Regions from separate parts of the Isoalcanivorax beigongshangi genome, predicted to be linked through region 3. Evidence: predicted binding sites of a transcription regulator. Region 3 holds the regulator's gene; each other region holds the start of a gene.
What was found. The regulator PhoB, encoded in region 3, activates phosphate uptake and scavenging genes when phosphate is short. The targets are predictions, from matches to a motif close to TGTCATANNNNTGTCANA.
Positions count from the first base shown of each region.

Region 1: the regulator PhoB is predicted to act here: its motif matches at 8,532-8,549, upstream of ppk1 (polyphosphate kinase 1).
Region 2: the regulator PhoB is predicted to act here: its motif matches at 9,412-9,429, upstream of AB5I84_RS09915 (choice-of-anchor I family protein).

Region 1 is NZ_JBGCUO010000002.1:218,969-229,670, forward strand. It holds gene AB5I84_RS12670 (hypothetical protein) at 1-665, shown strand, start outside; gene AB5I84_RS12675 (PhoX family protein) at 807-2,861, shown strand; gene rho (transcription termination factor Rho) at 2,926-4,185, opposite strand; gene trxA (thioredoxin TrxA) at 4,395-4,721, opposite strand; gene ppx (exopolyphosphatase) at 4,879-6,375, shown strand; gene ppk1 (polyphosphate kinase 1) at 6,381-8,471, opposite strand; gene hemB (porphobilinogen synthase) at 8,600-9,568, opposite strand; gene greB (transcription elongation factor GreB) at 9,759-10,280, shown strand; gene AB5I84_RS12710 (DUF502 domain-containing protein) at 10,277-10,702, shown strand, end outside.
Region 2 is NZ_JBGCUO010000001.1:2,166,070-2,176,771, forward strand. It holds gene AB5I84_RS09885 (carboxymuconolactone decarboxylase family protein) at 1-321, opposite strand, end outside; gene AB5I84_RS09890 (PepSY-associated TM helix domain-containing protein) at 772-1,401, shown strand; gene AB5I84_RS09895 (DUF2271 domain-containing protein) at 1,412-1,918, shown strand; gene AB5I84_RS09900 (DUF4198 domain-containing protein) at 1,939-2,760, shown strand; gene AB5I84_RS09905 (NADPH cytochrome P450 oxidoreductase family protein) at 2,800-4,434, shown strand; gene AB5I84_RS09910 (efflux RND transporter permease subunit) at 4,778-7,366, shown strand; gene AB5I84_RS09915 (choice-of-anchor I family protein) at 7,480-9,342, opposite strand; gene AB5I84_RS09920 (parallel beta-helix domain-containing protein) at 9,574-10,702, shown strand, end outside.
Region 3 is NZ_JBGCUO010000001.1:262,315-273,016, reverse strand. It holds gene AB5I84_RS01205 (FAD-dependent oxidoreductase) at 1-309, opposite strand, end outside; gene rd (rubredoxin) at 393-557, opposite strand; gene AB5I84_RS01195 (chorismate--pyruvate lyase family protein) at 776-1,339, shown strand; gene ubiA (4-hydroxybenzoate octaprenyltransferase) at 1,341-2,219, shown strand; gene phoB (phosphate regulon transcriptional regulator PhoB) at 2,352-3,056, shown strand; gene phoR (phosphate regulon sensor histidine kinase PhoR) at 3,130-4,446, shown strand; gene AB5I84_RS01175 (MFS transporter) at 4,463-5,716, opposite strand; gene AB5I84_RS01170 (SlyX family protein) at 5,726-5,938, opposite strand; gene AB5I84_RS01165 (TMEM165/GDT1 family protein) at 6,200-6,772, shown strand; gene phoU (phosphate signaling complex protein PhoU) at 6,826-7,548, opposite strand; gene pstB (phosphate ABC transporter ATP-binding protein PstB) at 7,576-8,391, opposite strand; gene pstA (phosphate ABC transporter permease PstA) at 8,394-9,758, opposite strand; gene pstC (phosphate ABC transporter permease subunit PstC) at 9,758-10,702, opposite strand, start outside.

The sequences.
Region 1 (10,702 bases), on a different contig from region 3:
TGCTCGATTGCGCCGGACGCACTTTGGTGGATGACCCGCAAATCATCCGTTTCAAGGAGCACGGCGAAGGATTGGCGGCGCTGCTGAAAGGCGAATACGCCGCGCGAGTGTGGTACAGCCGTGATCTTCAACGCAGCGAAGTGCCGCGTGGCTACGGCATCGAGGACGCCAATGCCCGCGGCACGGTGCTGAAGCTGGAAACGGCGGGCGGCCAAGCACACCTGTTCGATGTGGCCAGCGGCAAGCTAGTCAGCACCACGTTGCCGGCTAACGCTGAGTTGCTGGAGGGCGGCGCCCGCTACCGGCAGGGTGAACTGTGGGGCTTCCAGTCGGCGACCGCGGCGCCGCTGGCCCCGGTTTATCAGGAAATGCTGCCGTGGCAGCAACGCTTGGTGACGCTGCAAGTGCTGCCGGGGCAAGAACAGGTGGTGCTGCGCCGCGCCAGCGGTGAGCCGCTGACTGAGTGGCAGGGCCAAGGTCTGCTGGTACAGACCGAAGGCGAGCTGCTGCGGGTGGGCCTCAACACGCTAGTGGGCCGACAACAGCAATGGGTCACTGCGGATGGCGCAGTGCGCGCCACGCTGGTCAGCTGCCCCGGCGGCCGGGTGGTGGTCGGCAGCAGCGGTGAGCCGGTGCAGGACGGCGCCGGTTGTCCGGCGCCCTGATCAGCCGGCGCGCTTCCACGCGGCGATAAGCTGTCACTGGCTTGTCGCCGCACTGTCATCCAGGCGTCATGGGGGTTTCACTCAGTACCCATAGGGTCTTTGTTCCGAAACTTTGCATTGATGCAGTGGGAGGAACACCGCGTGAAGACCCGACCGATCAAACCGATGCCGCAGCAGGAGCAAGGCAACAACCCGCCGGAGCCGAGCAGCAACCAGGCCGGCAACCGCCACTTTGATGAGGTGCTGGCCGCCAACCTGTCACGCCGGACGTTGCTGCAGGGCACCTTGGGTGCTTCGGCGGTGGCCTTCTTGGGTGGCACCTTGGCCGCCTGTGGCAGTGATTCTGGCTCTGACCGGCCGGTGATCCCGGGTGTACGGACCCTCGGCTTCAAAAGCATTGCCACCGGCCGTGATGATGCGGTGATGGTGCCGGAAGGCTACACCGCCACGGCGTTCTTGCCGTGGGGCACACCGATCCTAGGCGCGTTCCCGGACTACCGCGATGACGGGCTCAATACCGGTGATGAACAAGCCGAGCAAATGGGTTCCAACCACGACGGCATCATTTTCTTCCCGATCGACGGCAAATCCGACCACGGTCTGTTGGTGATGAACCACGAATACGTGGACCAGAAAGTGCTGCACGCCCATGGCGCCGACCAGAGCGGCGCACCGCGTCCGGCGGACGACGTGAAGAAAGAAATGAACGCCCATGGCATCAGCGTGGTGGAAATCCAGAAAAGCGCCAACGGTGGCTGGGAGCTGGTCGCGGGCGGTTACAACCGCCGCGTGACCGCCATCACCGAGATGAAAATTTCCGGACCAATGCGTGGCACCGACGCCATGAAAACCGCCTTCGATCCCAGTGGCCAGCGCACCCGTGGCACCCTGAACAACTGCGGCAGCGGTTACACCCCTTGGGGCACCTATCTGATCTCGGAAGAAAACTGGGCCGGTTATTTCCACGCCGACAAGGCGCTGCTGGATAAGAAGACGCCGGGCTATAACCGCTACAACATCACCGGCTGGCAGAACTACCACTGGTACGCCGCCGATCAACAAGACGATCTGTACCAGCGCTTTGCGCCGGATGAGAGCGGCGCCAGTGCCAGCGAAGACTTCCGCAACGAGCCGCACTGCTTCGGTTGGCTGGTGGAAGTGGATCCGTTCGACCCCAACTATGTGCCGCGCAAACGCACCGCCATGGGCCGCTTCTCCCATGAAGGGGTGATTCCGGCACCGGTGAAAGTCGGCAAACCGATGGCGTTTTACTCCGGTGACGACTCCACTAACGAGTACATTTACAAATTCGTCACCAAGGCGGTGTGGGCAGAAAATATGGAAGGCGGCGATGTGCTCGATGAAGGCACTTTGTACGTCGCCCGCTTCAACGACGACGGCAGTGGCGACTGGTTGCCGCTGGACTTCGACCACCCGCTGTTCAAAGCGGCGATGGACAACGAAGCTGAGCGGCCGCCGACCAGCGACCGCCCGCGTCTGGTGTTCACCTCTCAGGCAGACGTGCTGCTTAACACTCGCGGCGCTGCCGACATTCTTGGTGCGACGCCGATGGATCGTCCGGAGTGGGGGGCGGTGAACCCGAACAGCGGCGAGGTGTATTTCACCCTCACCAACAACAGCCCTCGCACTGTCAGCAATGCGGCCAACCCGCGCGTGCTCAACCGCACCGGCCATATCATCCGTTGGAACGAAGAAGCGGGCGAACCGGCGGCGACCAAGTTCTACTGGAACATCTTTGTGTTTGCCGGCCATACCGAGGGTCACTTGGCGGGTTTCCTGCCGCGCAGCGGCAAGCGCCTGACCGACGAAAACGTTTTCGCCAGCCCGGACGGCTTGCTGTACGACGACAACGGTATTCTCTGGATTCAAACCGACATGTCTGGTGATCAGCAGGCCGGTAAAGGCCCTGATGGCGATTTCGGCAACAACCAGATGTTGGCGGCGGTACCGGAGACCGGGGAGATCAAACGCTTCATGGTGGGGCCGGTGGACTGTGAAGTGACCGGGGTGTGCATGACTCCGGATCACAAGACCATGTTCATCAACATCCAGCACCCTGGCGATCGCTCCCAACCGGGGCAGTTCACCAGCCATTGGCCCACCGGAGGCAATGCCCGCCCGCGTTCGGCCACGGTGGTGATCACCAAGGACGACGGCGGTGTTATCGGTCTTTGATCGCTGTTGTTCGCCCACAAAAAAAGCCCGGTTAATACCGGGCTTTTTTTTATTGCGTGAACGCTTATTTGCGCTTCATGGAATCGAAGAACTCATTGTTGGTCTTGGTTTGCTTGAGACGGTCGATGAGAAATTCGATGGCGCCGATCTCATCCATGGGGTGCAGCACTTTGCGCAGTACCCACATGTTCTTGAGCTCGTCTTCGTGTACCAGGCGCTCTTCGCGGCGAGTGCCGGATTTTTTGATATGAATAGCCGGGAACACACGCTTTTCCGCCACTTTGCGGTCCAGGTGCAGTTCCATGTTGCCGGTGCCCTTGAACTCCTCGTAGATGACTTCGTCCATCTTCGAGCCGGTGTCGATCAGCGCGGTGGCGAGGATGGTCAGGCTGCCGCCTTCTTCAATGTTTCGCGCGGCACCGAAGAAGCGCTTGGGTTTTTCCAGAGCGTGGGCGTCGACACCGCCGGTGAGCACCTTGCCGGAGCTGGGCTGCACGGTGTTGTAGGCACGTGCCAGACGGGTGATGGAGTCGAGCAGGATGATCACGTCTTGCTTGTGCTCGACCAGTCGTTTGGCCTTCTCGATCACCATTTCTGCCACTTGCACGTGGCGCGCCGGCGGCTCATCGAAGGTGGATGCAACCACTTCGCCGCGCACCGTACGGGACATCTCGGTCACTTCTTCCGGACGCTCGTCGATCAGCAGCACAATCATGTGGGATTCGGGGTTGTTGCGCGCGATGGAGTGAGCAATCTGCTGCAGCAACATGGTCTTACCGGCTTTCGGCGGTGCCACGATCAGGCCGCGTTGGCCTTTGCCGATTGGCGCCACCAGATCGATGACGCGGGACGTGATGTCTTCGGTGGAGCCGTTGCCCAGCTCCATGACCAGGCGCTCGGTGGGGAACAGCGGCGTCAGGTTTTCAAAGAGGATTTTGTTCTTGGCGTTTTCGGGCTTGTCGAAGTTGATCTCGCTGACTTTCAGCAGGGCGAAGTAACGTTCGCCTTCCTTCGGGGGCCTGATTTTCCCGGAAATCGTATCGCCGGTACGCAGGTTGAAGCGGCGAATCTGGCTGGGCGACACATAAATGTCGTCAGGGCCGGCCAGGTAGGAGCCTTCCGAGCTGCGCAGGAAGCCGAAACCGTCCTGCAGGATTTCCAGCACGCCGTCGCCGTAGATATCGGAGCCGCTTTTGGCCGCCTTCTTCAGGATCGAAAAAATAACATCCTGCTTGCGGGTACGGGCAAGGTTTTCGAGGCCCATTTCCTGGGCGATGGCCAGCAGCTCTCCAATCGGCTTCTGCTTCAATTCGGACAGGTTCATCGGTTGAGTACGATTCCAGAAAGATGATTAAGTGTGATTGCCGGACAGGGGGGGTGTCGGGCTTGGGTATCGGTGTCTTTATAGAGATTGCTGCGTCGGGCGATGCCGAGCGTCAATAGGAAGTGCGAAGCTGCCCCGGAATGTAGCACCGGGGCCTGCGGACTGTCCAGCCCCGGCGGGAGGGGGCTGGCAGCGCATTGTAAAGATTGTCAGATGGTGCTGTCGAGGAAGGCGTTGAGCTCCGCCTTGTTGCGGGCGCCGACCTTGGTGGCCTCAACTTTGCCGTTGCTGAACACAGTCAGCGTCGGGATGCTGCGGATGCCGTATTGGCGCGCAGTGTTGGGGTTGTCATCAATGTTGATCTTCACCACCTTCACCCGGCCGGCGTATTCCTCGGCCAGTTGTTCCAGGATCGGTGCGATCATCTTGCACGGGCCGCACCAAGGGGCCCAGTAATCCACCAGCACCGGCACGTCGGACTTGAGGACGTCGTCCTCGAAGCTCGCATCGGTGGTGTTTAAAATCTGGCCGCTCATTGCCTTCTCCTGATTTGGGGGTTCGCGGAGCGCATAATATCGGGGCTTGGGGGCGGGGATTCAACCCTTGCTGCTGGGCACTGTCATCTGTTTGCCATGGCACCGTCGTGTTGCGACGGCATGCTGTGACGTTTCTTCTACAGCCAGGAGCCTGCTGTTGTCTGATGCACCGGAACAGTTTGCCGCCATTGATCTCGGGTCCAACAGCTTCCACATGGTGGTGGCGCGGTTGGTGGCCGGGGAACTGCTGATCCAAGAGGGGCTGTCAGAAAAAGTACAGCTCGCCGCCGGGTTGGACCCGCACAACTTCATCACTGCGCCGGCGCGCGAGCGGGCGTTGGCCTGCCTGGCCCGGTTTGCGCAGCGCATCCAGGGCATCCCGCGCCGTAATGTGCGGGTGGTGGGCACCAATGCGCTGCGCGTGGCGGAAGATGCGCCGGCGTTCATGGCAGAGGCACAGACGGTGCTTGGCCATGACATCGAGATTATTGCTGGGCGTGAGGAAGCGCGCTTGATCTACCTCGGCGTCAGCCACAGCTTGCCGGGCCTGCCAGGTCGCACGGTGGTGGTGGACATCGGCGGTGGCAGCACCGAGCTGATCGTCGGTGAGCAGTTTGATGCGCTGGAGCGTGAGTCGATGGATATCGGCTGTGTCAGCCTGACGCGGCGCTGTTTCGCAGATGGGCGCTGCACGGACAAGCAGTTTGATCGCGCGCTGATTCTCGCGCGGCAGGAAGTGGTGATGCACCAACGCAGCTTCCAGAGTCTCGGTTGGCAGCAAGCGGTGGGTGCGTCGGGTTCGATCAAGGCGATCGGCCAAGTGTGTGAAGCCAACGGCTGGAGTGATGGCACCATCACGCTCGATGGGTTGCAGCGCATCCGGCGTCGGTTGGTGAAGGCGCCCAGCGTGGCTGAAGCCGGGCTGAAGGGTTTGAAAGAAGACCGAGTGCCGATTTTCGCCGCCGGCGTGGCCATTCTCACCGGCGTATTTGAGCAGCTCGGGCTGCAGAGCATGGTGGTCAGCAGCGGTGCGTTGCGCGAAGGGGTGCTGTACGACCTGCTTGGTCGCCTTGGCCATGAGGACGTGCGCGAGCGCTCAATCGCGACGCTGATGGCGCGTAACTTTGTCGATACCCGCCATGCCGAGCGCGTGGCGGGCACCGCACTGGCGCTGTTCGATCAGGTGTGGGCGGCGTTCGGTCACGGTGACGACGACAACTGGCGTGATGTGCTGCGCTGGGCGGCGTTGCTGCATGAGGTGGGGCTGTCGGTGTCCCATGCCCAGTTCCACCGCCATGGCGCCTATCTGGTGCAAAACTCTGATCTGCCCGGCTTCTCGCGCCGTGACCAGCAATTGCTGGCGGCGCTGGTGCGCAATCACCGGCGCAAGTGGGCGGCAACGCCGCTGGCGGAGCTGCCGGCAGCGCAACAGGCACCGGTGGCGACCTTGTGTTGGCTGCTGCGTCTGGCGACGCTGCTGCACCATGCGCGCAGCCCGGAGCCGTTGCCGTCACTGGCGTTGTCGCGCACCGCTGATGGTTTGGCGTTGGCGTTTCCCACCGGCTGGTTGACGGAACACCCGCTGACCCAGGCGGACCTGGATCAGGAGCAGGAGTTCTGCCGTGAAGCTGGGGGGACGCTGGCGGTGTCCTGAGCGGCTCAGCTGAGCCGCTCAAGCAGCAGCTGCTGGGCAGAGACCGGCGCGCTGCCGTCGCTTTCTACCCGCTCATAGCTGCCGTCGCCCTGCATTTGCCAGGCTTGGGTGTTGTCTTCCAGGTACAGCTCCAGATCCTCGATGATGCGCTGCTTGAGCTTCTTGTCGTTGATCGGGAAGCAGGTTTCCACCCGGTTGATCAGGTTGCGTTCCATCCAGTCGGCGCTGGACAACAGCACCCGCTCTTCGCCGCCGTGATAGAAATAGTGCACCCGCGTGTGTTCCAGGAAGCGCCCGATGATGGAGCGCACGCGGATGTTATCCGACAGTCCCGCCACCCCCGGCCGCAGGCAGCACATGCCGCGGATTACTAGGTCGATGCTGACGCCCGCCTGGCTGGCGCGGTACAGCGCCTTCATCACTTCCGGCTCGGTCAGCGAGTTCATCTTGGCGACGATGCGTGCCGGCCGCCCGGCCAGCGCTTCCTGGGTTTCGAAGTGGATCAGGTCGAGGATGCCGCTGTGCAGTGTGAACGGTGAATGCATCAACTGCTTGAGGCGGGCTGCTTTGCCCATGCCGGTTAGCTCCAGGAAGATTTTGTGCACGTCCTGGCAGATCGCTTCGTTGGCGGTGAACAGCCCGTAATCGGTGTACAGCTTGGCGGTTTTGGTGTGGTAGTTGCCGGTGCCGAGGTGGGCGTAACGGCGAATGCCACCGTGTTGGTCGCGGCGGATCACCAGCATCATTTTGGAGTGGGTTTTGTAGCCCACCACCCCGTACACCACGATGGCGCCGGCCTCCTGTAACCGCCGGGCGCCTTCGATGTTGCTGGCTTCGTCAAAGCGCGCGCGCAGCTCGACGATGGCGGTCACTTCCTTGCCGTTACGCGCCGCCGCCTCCAAGTGGTCGAGAATCTCCGAGGTGGTGCCAGTGCGGTACAGCGTCTGCTTGATCGCCAGCACGTTGGGATCGCGCGCCGCTTCCGCCAGCAAGTTCACCACCGGCGAGAACGATTCAAACGGGTGGTGCAGCAGCACATCGCCGTCGTCGATGCACTCAAACAAACTGTCGTGGCTTTTCAGCCGCGCCGGTACCCGCGGGGTGAACGCCGGATACCGCAGCCGTGGTCGTTTCACGTCGGTGAACATGCGCGCCAGGTTCACCGGGCCGTTCACTTCGTACAGGTCTTCTTCGTCCAGCTCGAACTTCTTCAGCAGGTAGTCGACCAAGTGGCGCGGACAGTTGTCAGCCACTTCCAGCCGCACTTCCTCGCCGTAGCGGCGCCGCAGCAGGCCGCCCTTGAGCGCGCTGGCCAAGTCTTCCACGTCTTCGTCCAGCTCCATGTCGGCGTTGCGGGTGACACGGAATTGGTAGCAGCCGGTGGCCTTCATGCCGGGGAACAGGTCGCTGACATGGGCGTGGATCATCGACGACAGGAAAATAAAGTTGTCGTAGCCGTCGTTGCAGATGTCATCGGGAATGCGGATCAGGCGCGGCAGCGAGCGTGGCGCCGGCACGATGGCGAGGCCGGATTGGCGGCCGAACGCGTCCTTGCCTTCCAGCGGCACGATGAAGTTAAGGCTCTTGTTCACCAAGCGCGGGAACGGGTGTGCCGGGTCCAGCGCGATCGGTGTCAGCACCGGGTAGATTTGCTCGCGGAAGTAGCGTTTGACCCAGGCTTCCTGTTCGCGCGTCCAATGGTCGCGGCGCAGGAACTGCACGCCTTCCTGCGCCAGTGCCGGCAGCAGTACTTCATTGAGAATGTGGTATTGGCGCGCCACCGCTTCATGCACCACGCGCGAGATGATCTTCAGCACTTCCAGTGGGTGCATGGCGTCGGGGCCGGTATAAACCCCCACCGAGGAGCGGCGCAGCAGCTGGTTGTGCAGCCCGGCGACGCGGATTTCGAAGAACTCATCCATGTTGCTGGAGAAGATCAGCAGGAAGTTGAGCCGCTCCATCAACGGATGGCGCTCATCCATGGCCTGTTCCAGCACCCGTAGGTTGAAACGCAGCATGCTGAGTTCACGGTTGACGTAATGGTCCGGCTGATCGAGGTCCGGCAGAAAATCCGGCGGTGTGGTCTGCTCCGTCATGTGAGGCTTCCCGGCGATGTCCATGGGCGCGCAGCGGCGGTGCGCGAAACCGCGTCAGAATAGGTCAAGAATATGACAGCTTGCGGTCGCCGGGAACGGGACGGCGTGCTGCCGTCCCGCAGGGGAAATCAGCCTTTGAGCAGGATCGCCGCTTCTTTTGCAAAATAGGTGAGGATGCCGTCAGCGCCGGCCCGTTTGATGCTGGTCAACGACTCCAGAATGATTGGCTCGCGCTGCAGCCAGCCCTGCTGGAACGCGGCCACGTGCATGGCGTATTCACCGCTCACTTGATAGACGAACGTGGGCACCGCGAAGGTGTCTTTCACCCGCCGCACGATGTCCAGATACGGCATGCCGGGTTTCACCATCACCATGTCTGCACCTTCCGCCAGATCGAGGCCCACTTCGTGCAGCGCTTCGTCGCTGTTGGCGGGGTCCATCTGGTAGGTCTTCTTGTCGGCTTTGCCGAGGTTTGCGGCGGAGCCCACCGCATCGCGGAACGGGCCGTAGTAGGCCGAGGCGTACTTGGCGGAATAAGCGAGGATGCGGGTGTGCTGGAACTGGTTCTGCTCCAGTTGGGTGCGGATGGCGCCGATGCGGCCGTCCATCATGTCGCTGGGCGCGATCACATCGACCCCCGCCTCAGCATGGGACAGCGCCTGGCGCACCAGCGCGGTGATGGTGGCGTCGTTCACCACATAGCCGCTGGCATCGATGATGCCGTCCTGGCCATGGGTGGTGTAGGGGTCGAGCGCGCCGTCGGTGATGACGCCCATTTCCGGCACCGCCTGCTTGATGGCGCGCACCGCGCGCTGCACCAAGCCGTTGGGGTTCCAGGCTTCGGCGGCATCCAGCGACTTGGCGTCGGCGTCTACCACCGGGAACAGCGCCATGGCCGGTACCCCCAGCTTGGCTAACTGTTCCGCTTCCTTGACCAGCAGATCGATGCTTTTACGCTCCACGCCCGGCATCGAGGGCACCGCTTCGGTGCGTTGTTTGCCGTCCAAGACAAACACTGGGTAGATCAGGTCATCGGCGGTGAGCACGGTCTCGCGCATCAGGCGTCGGGAAAAGTCGTCGCGGCGCATGCGGCGCATGCGCGTGGCCGGCCAGGCGGCCCGGTTCACATTCAAGGACACAATGGTCTCCAGATCAGGACGGGGTGGAAAACGGGCAACAGTGTAGCGCACCGCGCCGCCGATGGCTGGACGGCGAGCCTGCTTCCCGGTCATGCTCCACGGCCGCGGGCCCCGAGGGCGGCCTGTTGCAGCTTCAGGAGGATGTGCCATGGGACGCTGGCGCCCGCCGGCCCGGCCGGCATCGAAATACATCACGCCGGAAGGCTACCGCATGCTCAACGATGAGTTGCAGCATCTGTGGAAGGTGAAGCGGCCGGAGGTGACCCAATCGGTGCAGGAGGCGGCTGCCCAAGGGGATCGCTCGGAAAATGCCGAGTACATCTATGGTAAGAAAATGTTGCGCGAGATCGACCGGCGCATCCGCTTCCTGTCTCGGCGGCTGGATGACATGACGGTGGTTGAGCAGCTGCCGGACGACCGCAGCCGGGTCTATTTCGGCGCTTGGGTGGAGTTGGTGGACGAAGACGATCAGCGCCACTGTTACCGCTTGGTTGGCCCCGACGAAACCGATGCCGCGCGCGGCTGGATCAGTGTCGATGCGCCGCTGGCGCGGGCGCTGTTGAAGAAGCAAGTGGATGACGAAGTGATGGTGCACACCCCCACCGGCGAGCGTTATTACGATGTGGTGGCGATCCATTACGGCGCCCCACCGAATGAGAGCCAAACATGAGTCTGTTCCAACGCATCAAACGATTTGTCGGCAGCGCGCTGTTAGGCGGGCTGGTGGTACTGCTGCCGTTGGCGGTGGTCGGTTTCCTGTTCCGCTGGCTGTATGGCGTCACCACCGAGATTGCCGCACCGCTGATCCACTATGTGGTGCAAGAGTGGCATTGGCATCCGACGGTGGCGGATTGGGTCGGTATTCTGGCGCTGGTGCTGGTGTGTTTTCTGGTTGGCAATTTGGTCGCCACCCGGCTGGGACACTGGTTTTGGAATGCCATGGAGACCCGCATCATGGCGCGCTTGCCGGGCTACCGGGCGGTGCGTGAGGTGGTCAGCCAGCTGCTGGGCAATAACGAGGATTCCCCGTTCCGCCGTGGCGAGGTGGCGCGGGTATGGATTTACGGGCGCGGCGCAGACGTGTCCGTACTG
Region 2 (10,702 bases), 1.9 Mb from region 3:
CTCCACCTGCCCGACGGACACCAAAGTGATCGCCTCCATCAGCGCTAATCCAGCGCGCTCAGTGGCGTCGAAATAAGCGGTCTCCCGCCACCCCGGCAACACTGCAATGCGGTCCGCCGACTCACCGCTGGTGAGCGCATCGCGGGCATGCAAACGCATACAGAACGCGCACTGATTGAGCTGCGAGGCACGCAACCTGAGCAGGTGAGCGAAGCCGAGGGCGATACCGGCATCGGCCAACGCGGCAGACACCAGGCGCTCCAGTTCCATCACCCCCTGATATAACGCTGGTGCAGCCTTGCCCAAATTCACTCTTTCCATCGCTTCTCAACTCCAAAACGGTTTGCAGACTGACGGGACGCGCGCCGCCAAGCATTGAAGCTTACCAGTGGCGACGCGCAGATGGCGGCCCATAGTAGCCGTCCGCCTGGCGTTTAACGTCCAGCAATCAGCGGGCCTCAGCGCCAGATACCGACCTAAAGGGCACGAGAGACCAGCCGGCACACTTGGCGCCGCAATGCCTCAGCACGCTGAGTTCAGCGAACACAGTGCAACGCAATCGACGGTACGCACCCCGCCGACGGGCCAGCCGCCCGTCCCGAGCGCGGCCCAGGTGCCCAGCCGGACACCTGCCCCATCTCGGCACCGCCAGGTTCGCCAAAAAGGTCATGAACAGTGGTTCCTTTCTAGGTCGCGATTGATACAATGCAACCCATTCTCATTTACTAACCAGTCCCGTTTGCAACCTAGATCCAGGACCCCAGCCTACCCGTGTCGACACCCACCTCTTCCCTCGCCAGCGCTCGCAGTTTTTGGCTGCGCCACTTGCATCGCTGGCACTGGATCAGCTCAGCGCTGTGCCTGATCGGCATGGTGTTGTTCGCGGTGACCGGCATCACGCTGAACCACGCTGGCCAAATTGAGGCCCAACCGCAGGTGACGCTGCGCACCGCGCTGCTGCCCGAGCCGCTGCGCGCGCAATGGGCCGACGCGGAGCCCGACGCCGCCGCGCGCGCCGGATTGCAGCAGTGGTTGCGTGACCAATGGCAGCTGCGCAGCACGCTCGATGGGTTGGAATGGGACAACGACGAGCTTTATCTGCCGCTGCCACGCCCAGGCGGTGACGGTTGGCTGAGCGCCGACCTGACCAGCGGCGAGGTCGAGTACGAAGTCACCGACCGCGGTTGGATCAGTTGGCTCAACGATCTGCACAAAGGCCGTAACACCGGTCTCGCTTGGTCTTGGTTCCTGGATTTGTTTGCCGTGGCCTGCCTGGTGTTTTCGCTCACCGGCCTGCTGCTGCTCTACCTGCACGGGCGTCAGCGCCCCGGCACTTGGCCCGTGGTGGGCTTGGGGCTGGTGATTCCGCTGGTGTTGATCGTGCTGTTTATGCACGCCTGAGGAGACCTTGATGCGCCTTGTTGCCCCTTTCGTCTGCGCTGCGGCACTGCTGCCAGCAGTGGCGGCCGCCGCCACGCTGACAGTGGACGTGGAAGTGCCGACCCTGAACGTGGCCGAGTATCACCGCCCCTACGTGGCGCTGTGGCTGGAGCCAGCCGCCGGCGAGCCGGTCAACCTGGCGGTGTGGTATGACCTCAAGCTGAAGGACAACGAAGGCGAAAAGTGGCTCAAGGACATGCGCCTGTGGTGGCGCAAAACCGGCCGCACCCTAACGATGCCGGTGGACGGCGTGTCCGGCGCCACCCGCGTGCCGGGGCGTCACACCGTCACCTTCGCCGGCGACCAAGCACCGCTGGCCGGATTGCCGGCCGGCGACTACACCCTGCATGTGGAAGCCGCGCGCGAAGTCGGCGGCCGTGAAGTGGTGTCGATACCCTTCACCTGGCCGGCGCCGAATAGCCCCGCCGAAGCCCGTGGCAACAGCGAACTCGGCCGCATCCGCGTCGCCGTTGAATGATCGCAAACAAGGAGAAAGTGATGATGATGTCTGCACGCCGCTGGCCCGCGCTGGCCACCGCCGCCGTTCTGGCGCTGTCCCTGTCCAGTGCCGCCCAGGCCCACCGCCAATGGCTGGTGCCGTCGGCCACCGCGCTGTCCGCCGACGATGTCTATGTCACCGTGGATGCTGCGATTTCCAACGAATTGTTCCATCCGGACCACTTCGCCATGCCGCTTGACGGTCTGCAGGCAATCGGCCCGGACGGCAAGCCGGTGGCACTGGAAAACGCCATGGCCGGTCGCTATCGCACCACCTTTGACGTACCGCTGGCTCAGCGTGGTACCTACAAGATCCACGCCAACGGCGGCGGCGTGATGGCGATGTGGAAAGAAAATGGCGAGAACAAGCGCTGGCGCGGCAGCGCCGACCAACTCGCCACCGCGGTGCCGAAAGGCGCCAAGGACCTGCGCGTGATCGAAATGGTCCGCCACTTGGAAACCTACGTCACCAACGGTGCCCCCACCACCGAGGTGTTTACGCTGGAAAACAAAGGCCTGGAGCTGCGCCCGGTCACCCACCCCAATGACCTGGTCGACAACGAAGCCGCCACCTTCCAGTTGCTGCTGGACGGCAAGCCGGCCGCCGACCTGGACGTAGAAGTGGTGCCCGGCAACCGCCGCTACCGCAACAGCCCGGACGAAATGACGGTGAAAACCGGCGCCGACGGCCGCTTCAGCGTGACCTTCCCAGCACCGGGCATGTACTGGCTCAACGCCAGCGTCAGCGACGGCAATACGTCCCTGCCGGGCGCCAGCCGCCGTGCCAGCTACACCGCCACCATGGAAGTGCTGCCGCAGTAACGCCTGCCGGCCCCGGGTAGCCGGGGCCGCAGCACCAGCATGATGCGCTCTGCCCCCCTGCTGCGCCGGCTGCTGACCGGCACTGTCCTCGGCGTCCTGTTGCTGCTGTGGGGCAGTGCCGGGTTGTTAGCCGCGCTCAATCCCCCCTCTAGCACCGACCGCCCACTGCGGCCGGAGCAACTGGCTGCGCAGCTGTCTGCACTGCCGTTGCCGGCGCCGGTGACGGTGGAGGCGGTATCGGTGCAAGCCGGCGCGCTGGCACAGGCTTGGCTGCAGGACGGCCACGGCACCCGGCACCATCTCTATCTCGACCCGGTGCAAGGCACCCCGGTGACCCTGCGCGCCGGCTGGCTGGCGCCGCTCGCCGGTCACGCACAACGCTGGGCGGCGCCGCTGCGCGCACCGCTGCCGGCGCTCGCGCTGCTGGCCGTTGGCTACCTGCTGGTGTGCCGCCCACTGTGGCGCCGCCGCCCACCACTGGTGGCCGCCTCCGGCAGCGCGCTGGTGTGCTACGGCAGCCAGTCCGGTACTGCTGAAGCACTGGCCCAGCACAGCGCCGCATTACTCGGCGACCTGCCTTGCCTGCCGCTTAATGCCGTCACCGCCGACCAACTGCGGCGGTTGCAGCAGCTGTGGGTGGTGACCAGCACCTATGGTGAAGGCGATGCGCCGGACAACGCGGCGCTGTTTGCCAAGACGCTGGCCGCCGCCGGCCCTCTGCCCCGTTTGCACTACCAAGTGTTGGGGCTCGGCGATCACCGTTACCAGCAATTCTGCGGCTATGCCGCCCAACTCGATCAGGCGCTGGCGCAGGCCGGCGCCACGCCGCAGACCGCACTGCTGTGCATGGCCGAGCGCGAACCGCAGGTGTGGCAGCGCTGGCTGAGCACGCTGGGCAGCGACAGCGACAGCGATGGCGCGCCGCTGCCACTGGCTACTTGGCAGCCAGCTCGCTTGAGCGGGCGCACGCTGCTCAATCCCGGTAGCGCCGGCGGCGGCCTCTACCACATCACACTCACTCCGCACTCACCACTGAGCTGGCAAGCCGGTGACGTGGTGGAGATCGCCTGCGGTGATGACGCCGATAGTGTGCGCGCCTACTCCATCGCCTCGCTGCCGTCAGACGGCGCCATTAGCCTGCTGGTGCGCCAACTGGCGGTGGCGCCGGGCCAATGGGGGCTCGGCTCCGGCCTGCTCACCGAACACTGGCCGTTGAACCAGGAGGTGCGGGTGCGGGTGCGCACCAACAGTGGCTTCCACAGCCAGCCGGGCCCGGCGATCCTGATCGGCAGCGGCACCGGTCTAGCCGGCTTGCTCGGCCATCTGCGCCAACGTGGCCGCGCTCACCCGGCCGACACCTGGTTGCTGTGGGGTGAGCGCAACGCGGCTGTGGACGACATCTGTGCTATTGAACTGGCGGAGTGGGCCGGGCGTGGGGTGCAGATCGACAAGGTATTTTCCCGCGATGGCCACCCCCTCCGTTACGTGCAGGAGCTGCTGCCGGGCTACGCCGACCAGCTCGATCACTGGTTGCAACGCGGCGCCACCCTCTATGTGTGCGGCAGTCTCGATGGCATGGGTGCCGGCGTCGACCAAACGCTACGCAGCCTGTTCGGCGCCGAACGCATCGACCAGCTCCTGGCCGCCGGTCGCTACCGGCGCGATCTGTACTGAATCCGCACCACAAAAAAAACGCCGCAAAGCGGCGTTAGAAAGACTTCAAGTGTGTACAGCATCAGCGTCAAAGCGGTGGCCGGTGATAGTGGCCGGTCGGTGTCGGACCTGTCGCTAGATCAGAGTCAGCGCTGGCACCCGAGTTCCCGGACCATAAGGAAAAGCTGCTTTTCAAAAAGTGACTGGATTCACGGGCCATTTACCGCCCACCACTGGAGCCGCTCCGGCAGCTTGGGTACTCTTGGGTGCCACCGTTCCAGCGGCACTTGCCTGCCCCGCCCTCATTGATAACTGACGGCTTTCCTGCAACCCGCTGCCCTTTGCTGACCGAAAGGACTCCCCTGTGATCCAAGCCCTTTACGCTGTATACCGCCGGGTGGTGCTCAACCATCCTTGGCTGTGGATGCTACTGATCGTCGCCATGAGCGTGTTCTCGCTCTACCACGCCCGTGATTTCCGGCTCGACGCTTCCGCCGATTCGCTGATCCTCGAAAACGACGAAGCCTTGGCGTTCTACCGCGAAGTGGCCCAGCGCTACGGCGGCAGCGAGTTCCTGATCGTCACCTACGAGCCCAGCGAGCGCGCGCTGTTCAGCCGCCCGGTGCTGGACGACCTGGCCACGTTGCAGCAGGAACTGGCGGTGCTGCCGCGGGTGGAGTCGGTGTACAGCATGCTCGACGTGCCGCTGCTCTACAGCCCTAAGGAGCCGCTTGGCGAACTGGCCAAGGGCTACCGCACGCTGCGTGACGCCGAAGCGCCGCTGGAACTGGCCGCACAGGAATTGTCCGGTCGCAACCCGCTGTACCGTGACCTGCTGGTGAACCGCGACGGCAGCATGACCGCGCTGCTGATCACGTTCGAGCGCGACGACCGCTTCTATACCTTGCTGCAACGTCGCGATGATCTACGTGAACGGGTCGAGAAGGGTCAGGCCAGCAGCGCTGAAAAACGCGAACTGCGTGATGCCGAGCGCGCCTACAGCGATTACTCCGCCGGCCAGCAGGAGCGCAACGCGGCCGAAATCGCCCATATCCGCAGCATCATGGATGGCCACCGCGACCGCGCCAGCTTGTTCCTTGGCGGCGCCGCCATGATCGCCTCCGATGCGGTGTCTTACGTGCGCAATGATTTGGAGTTCTTCAGCCTCGGTGTTGGCGCCTTTCTGATTTTGGCACTGCTGCTGATCTTCCGCCGTGCACGCTGGATCGTGCTGCCGCTGTCCTGCTGCGCGCTGACGGTGTTGTGGACGCTGGGCTGGCTCGGTCTTGCCGATTGGAAAGTCACGGTGATCAGCTCCAACTTCGTGTCGCTGCTGCTGATCATCACCATGTCGATGGCGATTCACCTCACCGTGCGCTACCGCGAATTGCAGTTGGAACACCCGGCTGCCACCCAGCGCGAGCTGGTGCAAGCCACCCTCGGTTTCATGGCGCGGCCGATCATCTACACCGCGCTGACCACCATAGTGGCGTTCATCTCGTTGGTGGTCAGCGGCATCCGCCCGGTGATCGACTTCGGCTGGATGATGACGTTCGGGCTGTGCTTCGCGCTGTTCCTATGCCTGGTGTTCTACCCGTCGCTGCTGGCGTTGCTGCCCAAGGATCAGCCGCGCGAAATGCGTGATGTGACCCGCCGTGCCACGCTGGCGGTGGCCGACTTCAACGCCCGCCACCACTTGGCGGTGGTGCTGGTTGCAGTGCTGCTGGGCGTTGGCGCGGTGTGGGGCACCACCAAACTGACGGTGGAAAACCGCTTCATTGATTACTTCAAAGAACACACCGAGATCTACCAAGGCATGGTCGCTATTGACCGTCACTTGGGCGGTACCACGCCGCTGGACATCGTCATCGATGCACCGCGCAGCCACACCGACCGCACCCCGCCGCTGGCCGAGGACGACCCGTTTGCCGACCCGTTCTCCAGCGCCGGCAACAACGCGTTTGCCCAGCACGACGATGAATTCGGCGATGACCCGTTCGGCGATCCATTTGCCGACCCGTTTGACGACGCCGACGAAGACAACAGCGCCGATGCGCTGGAAAACGCCTACTGGTACACGCCGCAACGGCTCGACCAGCTGCTGGCGATCCAGCACTACCTGGAGTCGCTGCCGGAAACCGGCAAGGTGCTGTCGCTGGCCTCGGTGTATGAAGTGGCCACCGATCTCAACAATGCACCGCTGAGTTATTTCGACCTGATGATGCTGGCGCGTTTTGTACCGGAGACGCTGCGCACGCAGCTGGTGAAGCCGTATCTGTCGGAGGACGGCAATCAGGTGCGCATCAGCATCCGGGTGGTGGATTCCGACCGCAACCTGAACCGCAACGACCTACTGGCGAAGATTCACCACGACCTCACCCACGACTTCGATTTGGAACCGGAGCAAGTCACCCTGACCGGCGCCATGGTGCTCTACAACAACATGCTGCAAAGCCTGTTCCAGTCGCAGATCGCCACCCTCGGTTTCGTATTCCTGTCGATCATGGCGATGTTCCTAGTGCTGTTCCGCTCGCTGGCGCTGTCGGTGATTGCGATGCTGCCGAACCTGCTCAGCGCCGCCTTTATCCTCGGGCTGATGGGCTGGATCGGGCTGCCGCTGGACATCATGACGATCACCATTGCGGCGATCACCATCGGTATTGCAGTGGATGCCTCGATCCACTACATCCACCGCTTCCGGGTGGAGTTCCCGCGTGATCACGACTACGTGGCCACCATGAAGCGCTGCCATGGCTCAATCGGCACCGCGGTGTACTACACCTCGATGATCATCGTGGCCGGCTTCCTGATTCTGGTGGCATCCAACTTCAAGCCAACGGTGTACTTCGGCGCTCTCACCAGCCTTGCCATGGTGGTGGCGCTGACCGCCAACCTGACGGTGATGCCGTCAATGCTGGTGTGGCTGAAGCCGCGCATTCCGCCCCTGAAATGATCGGCGGACGGGCCAGCGCTGCCGCACACCGGCGCCGCTGAACCCGGGCCGCCCTTGAAGCAGACACAAAAAAGGCGCCCTGGAGCGCCTTTTTTGCATTCCGAACCACTGCCTCAGTGGGTCAATTCCACATGGAATACCGCCGTGGTGCCGCTGACTTCATTGCCCACAATCACCCATGGCTTGCCGTCTGGGGTTTGCTCGGCGGGCACGAACACCAGCCCTTCCGGCCCCAAATCACCCGCCGCTTCCAGCGCTACGGCGGGGTCTTGGTCCCAATCGTCCCGGCTGTTCAGGTAGTCCTTGAACACCGGCGCGTTCGGATCGGTGATGTCATACAGCATGACACCGCCCATGCGTTCCAGGCCGATGAACGCGTACTGACGGCCTTCGATGGTGCCCACGGCAACACCTTCCGGCTCCGGCCCCTTGCCGGTGCTACGCGCCCGTGCTTTGCCCGGCGCGTTGTGGCCGCTGTTGAAGTACGACGCACAGTCGATGTTGCGCGCGCTGCCCAACTTGCACTGGTCGCTGAGCAGGAACTGCTCGAACTGGTCGCCACTGTCCCACACCAACGCGCCGTCGGCACTCCAGATCGAAAACGAACGCGCACCGTAGGCGTAAAGTTGGTCGTACATCAGCCGGTCGCCATGGGCGTCCTGCTCGCCCTGGGCGTTGAACATCACCGGCGCGCCAGCCTCATCGGTGCGGTAGCCCTGCACCCAGGAAATCTTCAGCCGGCCCAGCTGGTCGTCCTCGCGGCACAACCCGGCATCACCGGCAGTGGCGCCGCAGTAGCTGAACACTTCTGGATTGAGCAGCGCACCGTTGGCCAGCGCCATCAATTGCGGCGGCATGTCATCGCCGCAGCGGCGGGCAAAGCCCTTGCTGTGCACTAGGTGTTTGACGCGCAGCTCTTCGACAAAGCCTTGGTCGGCATCGCCACAGGCACCGGCCTTGAAATAATCCGGGTTGTCTTCGCCCCAGGCACGGGCGTCGCCTTCGTTGGCGGACAGGATGTAGGTGCTGCCAGCCACCTGATAGGCAGCAATCGCATCCGGCTGGTACATGCCCAGCACGCCCTGCCAGGTCCGCACCTCCGGCGCCAACGGCTCATCGCTAACATCGAGGCCATTGCCGTCGGCGCCATGGTCCTTGAAGCCGAGCGGCACAATGTCGGTGATGGTGGCGGTAGCAATATCGATCTTCGCCAGCGCGTTGTTTTCCTGCAGCGCCACCCAAGCAGTGCGGCTGTCAGCGGCCACCGCGATGTATTCCGGCTCCAGATCCTGCGCCACGCTGGCATGGGGGCCGTACAGCCGCACGCCTTTGGCACGCAGTTGCGCGGCTTGGTCATTGAAGGCGTGGAAGTCGGCGGTGCGGACCTGCGGATTGAGCGGATCGCTCACCGCCACCACCGACACCGAGCCTTCCGGATCGATCTGGTAGTCATCACTCGGCTCGCCTTCGTTGGCCACCAGCACATAACCACCGTCCGGCGTGAAGGTGACCATGTCCGGCAGCGCACCCACCGGCACCGTGCTGATCGGCTGCTCCAGGTTATCCAGCCGGTACAGCGCCAAGGTGCCAGGGTCGGTTTTCAGCACCGGCTCGATCGCGACCGCCAGCAAGTTGCCGTGGATGGCGATGCTGTTGACCGTGGCACCGGGCACCACCGCCGTCACATCCAGCACCGTCTGCCGGTTCAGCTGCGCCGGGTTACTGGCGTCCAGTACGTCCACCTGCCCGCTCTGGGCGTTGACCATGAAGATGCGCTGGCCAGTGGTGTCGAACGCCGGGATCTCGGCCGCGCTCTGCTCGAAGGTACCGGTGCTGTAGCGTCCTGCCAGCGACAACGTCACGGCCTTGGGCGCAGGCGGCGGCGTCACGCCGTGGTCGGAATCACTGCTGCTGCCACAGCCGGCCAGGGTGACGGTCAGCAGGGCCGAGCCCAGCCAAGGAATGATGCGTTGCATGAAGCCTCCGGAATCCATCTAAGGGTTGGGGACTTGTAGCAATGTCACATGACACCAGGGTGGCTCAGGCGTGACGACGCCATGACAAAGCAGACACAAACCGACAACAGTACCAAGGTGCCAATTGCGGTACACCTGACCCGGATGGTGCCAGGTACGGCCCATCAGGCAGATCACAACAACAACAATGGACGGCACTGACGCCGTCCCGCTGCGTTTCCAGGAGCACTGATGAAGAGTCCCTTGCGTCTGGCCGGGCTGTCGCTGGCGGCCGCCCTGTTGGTGACCGGCTGTGGCGGTGATGAGGGCCGCGCGCGGCCTGCCACCGGCCCCGACACCACGCCGCCCACCACCACCCCGGAGCCGTCCACGCCCGGCCGCACCTTTACCATCCAGCCCGGCGCCAATGCCACCGCTGACATGGTTAACGCCATGGTGCAGCTGCGCCCAGGCGACACGCTGGCGTTCGCCTGCGGTTTCTTCGACTTGACCCAGAGCCTGCTGGTGCAAGCCACCGAGGATGTGTTGATCAAGGGCTGCGGCCGTGATCGCACGGTGTTGTCGTTCCGTGACAGTGTGACGCCGACCGGGCTGGAGGCGCTCAACGTGCGCGGCATCACGGTGGAGGACATGACCATCGCCGATCCGCCCGGCGATGCGTTTAAGCTCAAGGGGGTGAAATGGGGCACGCTGCGCAACGTGCGCGCGATCTGGTCCGGCGGCGCCGAGCCGATCACGGCGGCCAACTATGCCAAGCGCATCATCGTCGGCTGCACTGTGCCGCCAAAGAATCCCGGCGACCCGACCCCTGACTACGTGCCATCACAGGATGCCGGCCGCTACGGCATCTACCCGGTGGAATCAGAAAACATTTTGGTGGAGAACTCCGAGTCGATCGGCGCCTCCGACGCCGGCATCTATGTCGGCCAGACCAACACCGCCATCATTCGCAACAGCCGCGCGCTGTATAACGTGATGGGGTTTGAAATCGAGAACGTGCGCAACGGCGAGTACGACAGCAACATTGCCGAGTGCAACACCGGCGGTTTCCTGATCTACGATCTGGAGAACATCACCCAGTACGGCGACACCTCAGTGATGGTCGGCAACACCGCCCGCAACAACAATACCTATAACTTTGCCCATGGCGGTATCGTCGCCGAGGTGCCGCGCGGGGTCGGTTTCATCACTCTCGGTTACGACAACATCGAGGTGTACGACAACACCTTCGAGGACCACAGCACCGCCGCAATCCTGCATGTCAGCTACGACCTGCTGAACGGCGCCGGCCAAACCGCGGACCGCAAGCTTGACCCTTACACTGAGGGACTGCACGTGCACCACAACCGGGTGCGCAACT
Region 3 (10,702 bases):
CACCAACTGGCTGTAATCGAGGCGCTCGTCGCCCAGTACCACCTGCTTGGCAGCGCGATCAATGGCGGTCACCGACACACCTGGGCGGACCGTCACGTTGAGTGCAGCGGCGGTCTGTTCCGGGCTCGCCATGACCAACTCATCGGCGGTCTTGTTACGCGCCAGGCCGTTGGACAGCATCGGTTTGGAGTAATTGCGACCGTCGTCCGAGGTCAGCATCACCACCGGCGTTTCAGCGTCGTGCTTGCGGAATTCCTTGACCAGGTTGAAGCCGGCCAAGCCGGTGCCGATGACAACAATAGGAGCCATAACGGTATCTCGCTGTGAATCTGGGGGTGGCCGCTCACGGCCCTGAAACAGGGAAGGCGCCCGCGGCGCCTTCCAAGAGAGGGTCAGATCTGGACCATCTCGAAATCATCCTTGGACACGCCGCAATCCGGGCAGACCCAGTCATCGGGGATGTCATCCCAGGCGGTGCCCGGCGCAATGCCTTCGTCCGGCAGGCCCAACGCTTCATCGTAGATGAACCCGCACACGACACATTCCCACTTTTTCATGTTCTGTCCTCAACCGCGTAACCTGTGGAAAGGCGGCCCAGTGGGCGCCGAAAAGAGACCGGCTAACCTAGCGACCGCCCCGTCAAAAATCAATGACACTGCCGACGGTTACAGTGGCGGAGTGGCACCTTGCAGCAGGCGCAAGGGTCAGGCTGGCCGTGCTTGCCATGCCCTGCAGGCTGCCGCATAGTTCGCCCGGCCATGCCCGCCGGGAGCCCATGTTGACCTCGTTCCGCCCCAGTCCGTTTCTGCCCTCGCAGCTTCATTGGCAGCCTGCCCAGCAGCGCCGCCTGCCGCCACTGGTGCGTGACTGGTTACTGGACACCGGCTCCCTCACTGCCCGCCTGCGCCGCCACGGCCGCTTCGCCGTGCGCCTACTGCAGGAGGGCATCAGCGCCCCCACCGCCACCGAAGCCCGTTTCGCCGGCCTATCCGCGCGCCAGCACGCCCGCATCCGCGAAGTGGAACTGCTGCTGGATGACCAACCAATGGTGTACGCGCGCTCAGTGCTGCCGCTGACCTCGCTCACCGGCGCCAATCGCGTACTCGGCCACATGGCGCGTCGCTCGTTGGGCTGGGAGCTGTTCCGCCTGCCCATGGCCAGCCGTGACGCGGTCTGGATCACCGAGGTGGACGGCGAGCGGCTGCCGCACCCGCAATCCGGCGAGCAGCTGTGGGGACGGGAGTCACTGTTCCGCAAGCGCGGCCAACCGATCTTGGTGGCGGAGTTTTTCCTGCCCGCACTGTGGACACGGGTGCTGGCCGAAACCGACGGAGAATAAGGTGTTTGCCTGGATAGAAACGCGCTTTCCAGCGCTGTGGCCGTGGATTCAACTGATGCGCCTGGAGCGGCCGATCGGCGCGCTGCTGGTGTTCTGGCCAACGCTGTGGGCGTTGTGGATCGCCGGCAACGGCAGCCCCTCACTGAAAAACATCCTGGTCTTCACCGCCGGCGTCTGGCTGATGCGCGCCGCCGGCTGTGTGATCAATGATTACGCTGACCGCAAATGGGATGGCGCCGTAGCCCGCACCTGCCAGCGCCCGCTGGCCACCGGCGCCCTGCGCGGCCGCGATGCGCTGGCGCTGTTCGCCGTACTGATCGCGTTGTCCGCCTCGTTGCTGCTACTGCTTAACCCGCTGACGTTCTGGCTGTCGTTCGGCGCGGTGGGGCTGGCCACGCTGTACCCCTTCACCAAACGCTTCACCCATCTGCCGCAGCTGTTTCTCGGTGCCGCCTTCGCTTGGTCGATCCCGATGGCCTTTGCCGCCGAAACTAACAGCGTACCGGCCGCCGCTTGGTTGCTGTTCGTGGCCAAGCTGCTGTGGACGGTGGCGTTCGATACCGAATACGCCATTTGCGACCGTGAAGACGACCTCAAAGTGGGCATCAAAAGCACCGCGATTCTGTTCGGCGACGCCGACCGCTTGATCATCGGCCTGTTGCAGGCACTGGCCCTAGTGGCGTTGGCGCTGCTGGGCCGGGCACTGGCGTTCGACTGGCCTTGGTACCTAGGCTTGGCCGTGTCCGCCGCATTGTTCGTCTACCAGCAATGGCTGATCCGCGACCGCGATCCAGCGCTGTGCTTGAAGGCGTTCCTCAACAACCAGTGGGTCGGCGCGGCCATCTTTGCCGGCCTCTGGTTGCACTACCTGCTCGCTTGACGGCCCGAGGCGGCGCTTGAGCCGCCGGCGGCGATTGCGCATTCTGACGCTATCGCCCCGGGCCAGCTGTCATATTCCTGTCATTAAATGGCCATCTAATGGGCATCGAACCCACTACCTACACGATATGACATGAGCAAGCACAAGATCCTGATCGTTGACGACGAACCCGCTATCCGCGAGATGGTGGCGGTGGCATTGGAGTTGGCGGACTTTGAGGTCCTGGAGGCGGAAAACGCCCAAACCGCCCATGCCATTATTGTGGACAGCCGCCCCGAGCTGGTGCTGCTGGACTGGATGCTGCCTTCGGTGACCGGCATTGAGCTGGCGCGGCGCCTCAAGCGCGACGAGAACACCGCGGAAATTCCCATCATCATGCTTACTGCCAAGAGCGAAGAGGACAACAAGATCCAAGGGCTGGATGTCGGCGCGGATGATTACATCACCAAGCCGTTTTCCACCCGCGAGTTGATCTCCCGCATCAAGGCCGTACTGCGGCGCTCCAGCGTTGGCGGCGCAGAAAAGGCCATCGACGCCGAGGGTTTGTGCCTGGACCCAGTCAGCCACCGCATCACCGCCAACGGCGAACCGGTGGAAATGGGCCCCACCGAATACCGCCTGCTGGAGTTCTTCATGAGCCACCAGGAGCGCGCCTATTCCCGCACCCAATTGCTCGACCAAGTGTGGGGCGCCAACGTGTATGTGGAAGATCGCACCATCGACGTCCACATTCGCCGCTTGCGCAAGGCACTGGCGCCTTATAATTTCGACCGGTTCATCCAGACTGTACGCGGCACCGGCTACCGGTTTTCCACCAAGACGCCACGTCCGGTCTGACCGGCCCTGAGCACCCACGCCCCGGGCCGGCGTCGCCATCCGGGGCGGCACTGGCTGTGCAGGAGAAACCGGCTTGAATTTCACTGTCTTCAGCGAAGTCCGGCGCATTGCGCTGGTCCTCGTCATCGGTCTGTTGCTGTCTTGGTACGCCCACAGCTTCTGGCCGCTGGCACTGGCCATGATCGGCTATGTAGCCCTTAACTTGTGGCAGATCGTGCGCTTCGTGCGCTGGATCCAGCGTTACCCGGAACAATGGGAGCCGCCGGAAAGCTCCGGCGCCTGGGGCGAACTGTTTGACGCCATCTACCGGCTGCTGCGCAAGGAAATGTCCGCCCGCGACGACCTACAGCAGCTGATCGGCCGTGCACAAAGCTCAATCACCGCCCACCGTGACGCCATCATCGTGGTCGACCGCCGCGGTCGGCTGGAGTTCTGGAACCGCGCCGCCGAGCGCCTGCTGGGCTTTCGTGCGCCGCAGGATGTGCGCCAACCGCTCACCAACCTGATTCGCGATCCGCGGCTGGTGGAATACCTGCACACCGGCAACTTCGACCATCCGATGTCGCTGCCTGCCCCGTCCAACGACAACATCCTGTTGGAATTCACCATTACCCGCTTCGGCGGCGGCGAATGGCTGGTGGTGGTGCGCGATGTCACCCGGCTGCATAACCTGGAACAGATGCGCAAGGATTTCGTTGCCAACGTCAGCCACGAATTGAAGACCCCGTTGACGGTGTTGAAAGGCTACCTGGAAACCCTGATCGACACGCTGCCGCCGGAACAAACCCGCATGCACCGCGCGCTGCAGCAAATGGATCAACAGAGCCACCGCATGGATGCATTGATCCAAGATCTACTGTTGCTGGCCCGGCTGGAAGGCACCGAGCCAGACAACAACTACCACAAGATCATGCTGGCGCCGCTGCTGCGCCGGTTGCAGCAGGACGCGCTGTCATTGCACCCGGAGAAGGCCCAGCAGATCGTGCTGGAAGTGGCGCCGGACGCCACTCTGCTCGGCGATCATAACGAGATCCAGAGCGCGTTCAGTAACCTGATCACCAACGCGGTGAAGTACACGCCGCAGGCAGGGCGCATCGACATCCGCTGGTGGGAGGACGACTTGGGCGGGCATTTCTCGGTGCTCGACAACGGCGTCGGCATCGACCGCCAGCATCTGCCCCGGCTCACCGAGCGCTTCTACCGTCCCGACCACAGTCGCGTGACACACACCGGCGGCACCGGGCTCGGACTGTCGATCGTCAAGCACGTGCTGATCCGCCACAACGCCCGTCTGAACATTGAGAGCACGCTCGGCAAAGGCAGTTGCTTCACCTGCCACTTCCCGCGCTGGCGGGTGGGTGACGAAGAGCGCAAGGACGTCGGCGGCTGAGCCGTTCCGGCAGTTGTCAGTGACCGCCGGCCACCGGGCGGGCTTCGACGTCGTCGAAACGGTCCACTTTGCGCAGCACCGGGAACACCTTTGCCCACAGCCCCACCACCGCCAGCGTTGCCAAGCTGCCGCCGACAGCGGCCGTCACGGTGCCAGCCGCCGACGCAAAGGTACCGGCGCGGAATTCGCCCAGCTCGTTGGACGAGCCAATGAACAGCATGTTCACGGCGTTGACCCGGCCGCGCATGGCGTCCGGGGTGGCCAGCTGGATTAAGGTCATGCGCACGTTAACGCTGATCATGTCCGCAGCGCCGGCCAGTAGCATCATCGCCGCCGACAGCCAGAACCAGTGCGACAACGAGAACACCAAATTAGCCACGCCGAACACTGCCACCGCCACGAACATGGTGCGCCCGACCCGGCGCTGCAACGGTCGCAGGCTCAGGTACAGGCCCATTACCAGCGCCCCCACCGCCACCGCGCTGCGCAACACGCCAAGACCGGTGGAGCCCACATCCAACACCTCGCTGGCATACACCGGCAGCAACGCCACCACGCCGCCCAGCAGCACCGCGAACAGGTCGAGGGAAATGGCACCGAGGATAATCGGCCGAGTGCGGATGAAACGGATGCCGGCGAAGAATCGCTGCACCGCACGGCTCTCACCCGCCGCTGGTGGTTCGGCATAACGCACCCGCAGCGGGATCAGCGTTAGCACGCTGAGCACAAAGGCCGCGCAGCACACCGCGTACACCACCTCGCCGCTCACCGCGTAGAGCAGCCCACCCAGCAGCGGCCCACTGATAGTGGCGAATTTCATCACCATGGCGTTGACCGATATCGCCTGCGGCAGCCGCTCACGCGGGACGATCTGCGGCAGCAGGCTCGACAGGGACGGCGACAGGAACGCACGGCCCGCCCCAAACAGCGCCAGCACTGCGTACACCGCTGCCAGCGGTGCACGGCTGGCCCACAGCAGCAACGCACTGCACAGCGCCATCACCGCCACACTGGCCATCATCAGGCGTTTACGGCTGTAGCGGTCTACTAGGTCGCCGGCCGGCAATAACAACAGCAGCATCGGGATGAACTGCGCCAAACCGGCCCAAGCCAGCGCCAGCGGATCGCCGGTGCGATCGTAGACCTGCCAGGCCACCACCACCGCCTGCATCTGCATGGCCAGCACCGCTGCCAAACGTGCTACTAAAAATAGAACGAAGTCGGCCTGCTGATGCAGGCGGCCGGACGCCGGCGGCGATGCGAAGGTCATGGCAGCCGCTCAGTAGTGCGGCGGGATTTCGTGTTCGACGGCCAGCGGCCCTTTGGCCACCGCCGCCGACAACTCGTGCAGGTGCTCCAGCAGTCCGTGGCAGATCTTGTGCAGCTGATCGAGCTGCTGTTGCTGGGACGCAACGATGTCGTTGAGGGTCTCCAGGAGGTCGTCCTGGTAGGCAATGCGGGTTTCGAGATCGATCAGACGGTCATCGTCCATCGGGACGGGTTCCTCCGGCGGCGGGCATGGTTGCCGACTCTAACACGTTGACGTACCCTTGGCGCCGTTCTGGGGGAGTAGTCGATGCGCCGCCCCGCGCAGCCCACCGTCAACATACTTGTCGCACACGACATGGCGGTGAGGACCGGTTTCCGGCAACGGAAACAGGACCGGCAAGACCTGGGACACTGCGGCCTCCTGTGGCGGGACGGGCTGTAGTGTCCTGTGTCGAAGTACGGTCCCGCCCCAGGAAACCCCACCATGATGTTCGAAGCCTTCTTGGTCTCCACCGGCTTGGTCGCGATCGGCGAAATCGGTGATAAAACCCAGCTGCTGTCATTCGCTCTGGCCCAACGCTACCGAGCCCCTTGGGCGATTCTGGCCGGCGTCATTTTGGCCACCCTCATCAACCACGGGCTGTCGGCCTGGTTCGGTAGCTGGCTGGCCGGACTGATCTCGATGTTCTGGCTCACGGTGATCCTCGGCATCGGTTTCATCGGCCTCGGCCTGTGGATGCTGGTGCCGGACGGCGAAGAAGAACTCGATCAAAAGCGCCGCATGGGCCCATTCGTAGCCGCCTTCGTGCTGTTCTTCTTGGCCGAGATCGGTGACAAGACCCAGATCGCTACGGTGGCACTGGCGGCACGTTACAGCACTGACATGCTGTGGGTGCTGGCCGGCAGTACGCTGGGCATGGTGCTGGTCAACGCACCGGTGATCTGGCTCGGTGCGCTGCTCAGCAACGGCGTCTGGCAGCGCCGCATTCACATGTTGTCGGCGGCACTGTTCGTCACTATGGGTGTGGTCACGCTGCTGTCCCTGCTCTGGCAATAACGGCCGCCCACAAAAAAGCCCGCCGGATGGCGGGCTTTTTTGTGCTGTCGGCATCACTTGTTGCTGCCGCGCACTTCCTGCTCGATCTGGTCCAGTGTGTAGTGGCGCACGTCCTTGCCCTTCACCAGGTAGATCAGCTGTTCGCAGATGTTGCGCGCGTGGTCGCCGATGCGCTCCAGCGAACGCAGCGTCCAGATCACGTTCAGCACCCGAGAAATGGAGCGCGGGTCTTCCATCATGAAAGTCACCAGCGAGCGCATCGCTGAGCGGTATTCGATGTCCACCTGAGCATCTTCCGCCGCCACTTCCACCGCGCGGTTGGCGTCGAAGCGGGCAAATGCATCCAGCGCTTCGTGCAACATGCGGCGCACGTAGTTGCCGATGTGACGCACTTCCACATAACCGCTGGGCGACTCGCCTTCCTGCGCCAACTGCTGCGCCATGGAGGCGATTTTGGCGGACTCGTCACCGATGCGCTCCAAGTCGGATACACATTTGGACACCGCGATCAGCATGCGCAGGTCGGACGCCGCTGGCGCCCGCAGCGCCAGCACGCGGGCGATTTCCTCGTCGATCTTCTTCTCGAAACCGTCCACGCGGTCTTCGGTGACCAGCACCTGGTCGGCCAGCGCGGTGTCCGCATTCAGCAGCGCTTGCAGCGCGTCCGTAACCTGGCGCTCCACCAGCCCGCCCATCTCCAACAGGTTGGTGTGGATGGACTCCATTTCTTCGTTGAACTGACTGGAACTGTGTTTCCCAAGGTGGAAACGATCCATGGCGTTCTCCTCGTATCGCCGCTCGGCTCAGCCGAACCGGCCGGTAATGTAGGCCTCGGTCAGTTCATGATCCGGCCGGGTGAACACTGTCTCAGTGTCGTTGACCTCGATCAGCTCGCCAAGGTGGAAATATGCGGTGCGATCAGACACCCGTGCCGCCTGCTGCATGGAGTGGGTGACGATGGCGATGCTGTACTGGCTGGACAGCTCGTCAATCAGCTCCTCGACCTTGGCGGTGGCAATCGGATCCAGCGCCGAGCACGGCTCGTCCATCAAGATCACTTCCGGGCTCACCGCAATGGCGCGTGCAATGCACAGGCGCTGCTGCTGACCACCGGACAGACCGGTGCCGGGCTTGTCCAAGCGGTCCTTCACTTCTTCCCACAGGCCCGCGCGGCGCAGGCTGCTCTCAACGATGTCGTCGAGGTCGCCGCGCCCGCGAGCGAGGCCGTGCAGGCGTGGGCCGTAGGCCACGTTGTCGTAAATCGATTTCGGGAACGGGTTGGGCTTTTGGAACACCATGCCGACCTGGGCACGCAGCATCACCACGTCCAAGCTCGGATCATAGATGTCGCGGCCATCCAGCGTCACCAGCCCTTCGACGCGACAGCCCTCAACGGTATCGTTCATGCGGTTGAGGGTGCGCAGGAAGGTGGATTTGCCGCAGCCAGACGGGCCAATGAAGGCAATCACTTCGTGCTCGCGGATTTCCAGGTCGATGCCTTTGATCGCTTGCACGTCGCCGTAGTACACCTTGACGTCGCGGGCGCTCATCTTGGCTTTCGGTTGCGGTGCGGCCACGCCGGCCGGCGTCGGTGCCGCAGTTGCTTCGACAGCTTTCATGTTCACCACCTTGTCTCGAATTTCTTGCGCAGCCAGATGGCCAGGCCGTTGAGGCTGATCATCATCGCCAACAGCACGATGATCGCCGCCGAGGTGCGCGCTTCAAAGAAGTTGCGCAGCTCGTTGCCCTGCCACAGGAACACCTGTACCGGCAGTGCCGTAGATTGGTCCATTGGTGAAGTCGGCACGTTGGCAACAAAGGCACTCATGCCGATCAGCAGCAGCGGCGCGGTTTCCCCCAGCGCCTGGGCGACACCGATAATAGAACCGGTGAGGATGCCCGGAATCGCCAGCGGCACCACTTGGTGGAACACCGTCTGCACCTTGGAAGCACCCAACGCCAACGCCGCCTGCCGAATTGACGGCGGCACCGCCTTAAGTGAAGCGCGGGTAGCGATGATCACCGTCGGCAGCGTCATCAGCGACAGCACCAGACCGCCCACCAGCGGCGCCGACAATGGCAGGTGGAACCAGTTGATGAAGATCGCCGCACCGAGCAGGCCGAACACGATTGACGGTACCGCCGCCAGGTTGTTGATGTTCACTTCCACCAAGTCAGTGAAGCGGTTTTGCGGCGCGAACTCTTCCAGATAGACCGCACTGGCTACGCCCACCGGCACCGCCACGAAGATCACGATCATCATCATGTACAGCGAGCCCATGAAGGCACCGGCCAGACCGGCGGAGGCCGGCGAACTGCGCGAGTCCGTATTGAAGAACAGCGCCTTGCTGAAGCGCACCTGCAGGATGCCTTCTTCGTGCAGGCGGTCCGCCAACTGGCGCACCGCCGGCCGCAGTTGCTGCTGGCTGTCCGGCAGCGAACGGTCGATATTGCCGCGGATCCAGACATCGATATTGGCGTCGGCGAGCAGCTTCATCGGCACCGTCTGGCCGATCAGGTCGGGGTCGTCCTTGATGCGGTCACGCAGGGTGTAACGCTCGGCGCTGGTGAACAGCGCGCGCACGTCGCGGCGCTGACTGCCCAGATCCGGGTCCAGCGCGATCACGCTGTCTTCCAGCAGTCGGTTCCAATTCACCATCGCCAGCTGCCCCTGCCAAGCCAGTTCCCGCTCGCGGAACTCGGACGGGCTTTCGCCGGCCTGTTGGGTCGGTTTCGGGTCGATCTGAATCACCTGCGGGTCGAAATAGACATCCAGCACCAGCGTCGATTGCCAGAATGCCGGCAGCCCCTTAGACAGGATGCTGGCAAACAGCAGCGCTACGAACGCCAGCCCGGCGGTGACCGCCGCCAGCCCCATGCCGCGGAACAGTTTCTCGCGGGCATGGCGGCGACGCAGGTTCTTCTCGATACGCGCCTGCAGCAGGGCGCGACTGTTCGGGGTGTGCGGCATCTCGGGTGTGTTCATCAGTCGTATTGCTCCCGGTATTTACGCACGATGTAGAGCGCCACCACGTTCAGAGCCAGGGTGATCACGAACAGCGTCAGGCCTAGCGCAAATGCCACCAGCGACTGCGGACTGGCGAAATCGGTATCGCCAGTGAGCTGATTAACAATGGTGATGGTCACGGTGGATACCGCTTCCAGCGGGTTGGCGTGCAGGATCGGCGAGTTACCCGCCGCCAGCACCACAATCATGGTTTCGCCAATCGCCCGGCTGGCCGCCAGCAGGAAGGCACCAACGATGCCCGGCAGCGCCGCCGGCAGCACCACTTGGCGGATGGTCTCGGAGCGCGTAGCGCCCAACCCCAGCGAACCGTCACGCAGTGACTGCGGCACCTGGGTGATGATGTCGTCGGACAGCGACGACACAAACGGGATGATCATAATGCCCATCACCACCCCGGCGGTGAGTGCCGACGTAGCGCGAATCTCGACGCCAATCAGGTCACCGACGTTGTGGAAGAACGGTCCCACCACCATCAGCGCGAACACGCCGTAGACAATGGTGGGGATCCCGGCCAGCACTTCGATGATCGGCTTGGCCACCGCCCGCAACCAACTCGGTGCGTACTCGGCCATGTAGATCGCCGTCATCAGGCCAATCGGCACCGCCACCGCCAGCGCGATGGCACTGACCATCAGCGTGCCCCACAGCAACGGCAGCAGGCCGAAGTCGCCCTCGCCGTGGCCGACGGTGCTGAAGCGTGGGTTCCATTGAGTACCAAAGAAGAAGTCCATCGGGCTGACAAAGCTGAAGAAGCGCATCGCTTCACCCAGCATCGACAGCACAATGCCGACCGTGGTCAGGATCGCCACCCCGGAGCACAGCACCAGCAGCAGGTGCACCACTTGCTCAACGTGGTTGCGGGCGCGCAGTTGCGGCGCAATGCGGCGCCAAGCCCAGACCAG